One region of the Lysinibacillus pakistanensis genome, then DNA from elsewhere that is predicted to be linked to it. Evidence: riboswitches for the same ligand, from Rfam matches in the RefSeq annotation. Region 1 holds a riboswitch; the other holds the start of a gene.

Region 1 (2,208 bases):
ATTAAATGCATTCATGTATGATATCTCCTTATGAAAAAGGAGCCAGCAAAAAGCTAGCTCAAATTTTAAAAGTTATCTGGGTAAAAGCCTTTTGCCAAAATTTGAATTGCATCTGCGGCACGGACTCCTTCAGATGCTGCAGATAGTGGTAAAATAACAAAACGTTCGTTTTTCACAGCTTCTGTTTCTTTTAATGCTGGGTCATTCTTTAAGAAATTAATTTTTTCCTCAGCAGATGTCTCTCCATAATCAATGACAACTATCACCTCTGGATTACGCGCAACTGCATCTTCCTTTGAAACAGTTGTCCAACCTGACTCCACGTCACTAAAAATGTTTTTGCCCCCTGCAATCGTTACCAACTCATTCATAAAGTTTTGCGCTGCTGTAAAGACTTCCTTATCACCGCTATCAAAAACTAAAACAGGTAGCTCTTTGCCATCCTGTGGCAATTTGGCACGAATATTATCTACATCTTTTGTCATTTGATCAATCAAAGCTTCTCCACGATCTTCGACACGGAATATTTTTGCGATATTACGAATATCTATGAATATATTCTCTAAAGTTGGCTTTGTCATATTGGAGGCTGTATGTAGATATGTGTGAATTCCTAATGCCTCAAGCTCTTCAGGAGTACCAACACCTTTTTCACTAAAGGCGCTTTTCCATCCTCCATATAAAAAGTCTGCCTCTGCATCAATAACCTGTTCCTTTGTAGGATATTGGTCAGCTAATACAGGCACTTTATCGTAAGCAGCTTGGAAAGGCTCATAAATTTTATCATCTAAATAGGCTGTACCAACCATTGAATCCTCTAAGCCTAAAGCTAGCATAATTTCTGTCACATGTTGGTTTAAGCTAATTGCTTTTTTGGGTGCTTCTTTATAAACCTGTGTTGTCCCATTATTGTCAATCGTTACTTCTGCCGTTGCCGCTTGTGATGGTTCAACCTTCTCCCCTTGTGCCGCTGATTCTTTATCTTCCTTCGCACTACATGCTCCTAAAATAGCCATCAATGCAAGTGCAAAGACAAGCCACATGCTGTTCCATTTCTTCATGTCCTTTTCTCCTTTGATGTTAAATATATAGTAAGAAATCCGTTGACTTCTTTGCTACCATGTTTTTGTTATGTACTGTGTAACAAATTGAAAAAGGGCATAAAAAAATCCCCTTGTTTCCAAGAGGTTCGCATAGTGAAATAATGGCTTTTGACCTGATTCACTATCCCCATCCTCGTGGTTAAAGTAAAGAATAATATTGGCAGGTATCCTGGCTTAGGTTCATCATCTATACGCCTTCCCATATTGTCATTACAGTGGCATTTTGTATAGACTCCCCATTTACAGTTGCGGGACAGCATCGGATTTGCACCGATTTCCCTTTTAAGCAAATGACTAAGGCCATTTGCACCAATATAAAGGTATTATTGTTTGTTATAAATATTATTGATAGACTAGCAAAAGAAATTTCCATTCGCAATCTCACAAAAAAATCCATTTACTAATTATTTTTATAATTATAGCACTATTCTTACATAATCGAGAACTATTTTACATTAATAATTTTTCATAATCATTTGATTTGGAGCACAATTATGACATATTCATATTTCTTGAATTCAACAAAATTCTGTTACAATGAAATGGACGGATTTAGAGAAACGAGGATTATTTTATGCATAAAACTATTGGAGTCCTTGCTCATGTGGATGCAGGAAAAACAACATTCTCAGAGCAATTATTATTTCATACAAAAAGTATTCAGGCTCGTGGGCGGGTGGATCATCAGGATACATTTCTGGATAATCATGAGTTGGAGCGTCAACGTGGCATCACAATTTTTGCTGAGCAAGGTCGGATGACAATTGGCAACGATACCTATACATTAATCGATACACCTGGACACATCGACTTCTCCCCTGAGATGGAGCGTGCGATTCGTGTTATGGATTATGCCATCATTGTGATTAGTGCAGTTGAGGGCTTACAGGGGCATACGGAAACAGTCTGGCACCTATTACGTCAGTATCATATTCCAACCTTCTTTTTTATCAATAAAATTGATCGTGAAGGTGCAGCAGTGGATAATGTTATGGCACAGCTTCAAAAAGATTGCTCTAAGGATGTACTACTAGTAAATGAAATGTTCCATTCGGATTATATTCCTTCTAACATAATGGAATGGCTAGCTGAACGTGATGACAAT
Region 2 (2,208 bases), 1.9 Mb from region 1:
GCTAAGGTAGCTAACAGCACCCTAAGCCAATTAGTAGTGGAACAATTAGTGCAATTGAAATCGACATTGCATACGTTTAGCTCTTTGGATGAAGCAACGAAAACTTTAGAGGCAAAAGCGGTAGCAGAAAAAATGGCGCATATGTATGAAAGTGTTGTAGCTGTGGAATGGGCTCACAGAGTCGGTGGTAAATATGAAAAGCTGGCAGATATTTATTTAGAGCATACATGGGCATTAAGAGAACTAGGGGCGCCGATGAAAACAGTTCAGTATTTTGCAGATATCCTTTAACTTCTTTCAGCAGAAGTTTCCCACCTCTATAGGTGGTGAGATGAATCCGAATTTAAGCTACTTTTCAGAGGATGTCCAAACACCCGCTGAAATAGAGGAACTCAGGCTAAGATCTTCACATCCTGTGAAAACGCCTGAGTGACCAACATCGTGTTGGCCCAAAGCCTCTGGCGGATGTCACGGAATCGAAAAGGAGTTCTTTGTGTAAGCACAAAGCCGATTCCGAACGCAATTATGCCGAGGCATAATTGATTAAAGGAGAAGTCGTCTAGATGGTAGGCGACTTTTTTTGTTTTCATGTATAATAAAATCAACTGAATATTATAAAGGTTCTTTACTTATGTAAAGTGAAAAGGGAAATCGGTGATATTCCGATGCGGTCCCGCCACTGTATGTGCTAGTTTTTTCAATGTACGCCACTGAAAGTTTTTCGGGAAGGCTTGAAAAAATGTATGGAGCACGAGCCAGGAGACCTGCCTTTATAGAGACACGTTACAACCTACGAGGATAGGGTGGAGGATTTTGCGTATTTTTGTGCATTATTACCCCTCACTTTGGATGAGGGGTATTTGTTTTGTATGGAAGATGTCGATAAATTTGAAAAAATGGGCGATAAACTTATAAATTTCGTCGATTACTAATCTATCAGCAAAATAATTCGTAAAAATTTACGCACTTATATACTAGGAGGATTCATATGATGAAATTTTGGAAATTAGGACTTTCCGCATTTTTAGCAATTGGCTTACTTGCTGCCTGTGGAGAAGGAGCGAAAAATGAAAAGCCGGCATCTTCTGAGCAGCAAGAAACTACACAAGTAGACAAAGCAACATTCCCAATGACGATAACAGATGCTGTTGGCAAGGAAATTACGCTGGAGTCACCTCCTGAAAAAATAGTTTCTCTTATTCCAAGTAATACAGAGATTTTATTTGCTCTTGGCTTAAACAATGAAATTGTGGGTGTTACCGATAATGATGATTATCCTGCAGAGGCAACTGAAAAACAAAAAGTTGGTGGCATGGAATATAATATTGAGCAAATTATTGCTTTAAAACCAGATATCGTGTTTGCTCATAATTCGAGTATGACATTTTCTGCAGGGGCCATTGAACAGCTTGAATCTGCCGGTTTAAAGGTTTTTGTGGTAACAAATGCAAAGGACTTTAATGAAATTTACACAACAATTGAACAGCTAGGTCGTGCAACTGGGAAATTACCTGAGGCCGAGAAAATAATTAAAGATATGAAGACAAAAGTAGAAGAGGTTCTAGCAAAAATTAAGGATGTGAAGCCAAAGAAAGTCTTTGTAGAAACATCTGATGAGCCACATATATTTACAGCTGGTAAAGATACATTTATGAATGAAATGTTAAATATGATTCATGCTGAAAATGTTGCAGCAGATACAGCAGATTGGTATGAAATCAGTTCCGAACAAATTATTGCAAAAAATCCAGATGTCATCGTGGTGACATATCATTATGTACCTGATATTTTAACAAAGCTACCACAGCGTGCTGGCTTTGACACAATTAATGCAGTAAAAAATAAAGCCATTGTTCAGGTAGATGAGAATACAACAAGTCGTCAAGGACCACGTTTAGGTGAGGGTCTTGAAGAGTTAGCGAAAGCCATCTACCCAGAGGCGTTTAAGTGAGTAAAATAGTCACAGCCTATGTAACAGCCATTACGCTCCTTATCATTAGCATCTGGTGTGGCGCTGCTATAGGCTCTGTTCATATTCCGCTAGAAGTATTGTGGAATAAAGCAGCTGATGAAACGGCTGCCAATATTTTTTGGAAAATTCGTCTGCCGCGAGTTTTCCTAGCAGGGCTTGTAGGAGCTTCACTAGCCATTGCAGGAGCTGCTTTTCAGGGCTTGCTAAAAAATCCTTTAGCAGATCCATATACTTTA

The links. Region 1 has a riboswitch for cobalamin ahead of QNH24_RS12400 (ABC transporter substrate-binding protein). Riboswitches for the same ligand answer to the same signal wherever they lie in the genome.
Region 2: another riboswitch for cobalamin. It lies ahead of QNH24_RS03050 (ABC transporter substrate-binding protein); the one in region 1 lies ahead of QNH24_RS12400 (ABC transporter substrate-binding protein).

Annotation. Positions count from the first base shown of each region.
Region 1 is NZ_CP126101.1:2,527,029-2,529,236, reverse strand. Features, by position in the region: gene QNH24_RS12405 (precorrin-3B methylase) at 1-15, opposite strand, end outside; gene QNH24_RS12400 (ABC transporter substrate-binding protein) at 66-1,061, opposite strand; cobalamin riboswitch at 1,246-1,432, opposite strand; gene QNH24_RS12395 (elongation factor G) at 1,678-2,208, shown strand, end outside.
Region 2 is NZ_CP126101.1:625,889-628,096, forward strand. Features, by position in the region: gene QNH24_RS03045 (acyl-CoA dehydrogenase family protein) at 1-291, shown strand, start outside; cobalamin riboswitch at 602-786, shown strand; gene QNH24_RS03050 (ABC transporter substrate-binding protein) at 989-1,951, shown strand; gene QNH24_RS03055 (FecCD family ABC transporter permease) at 1,948-2,208, shown strand, end outside.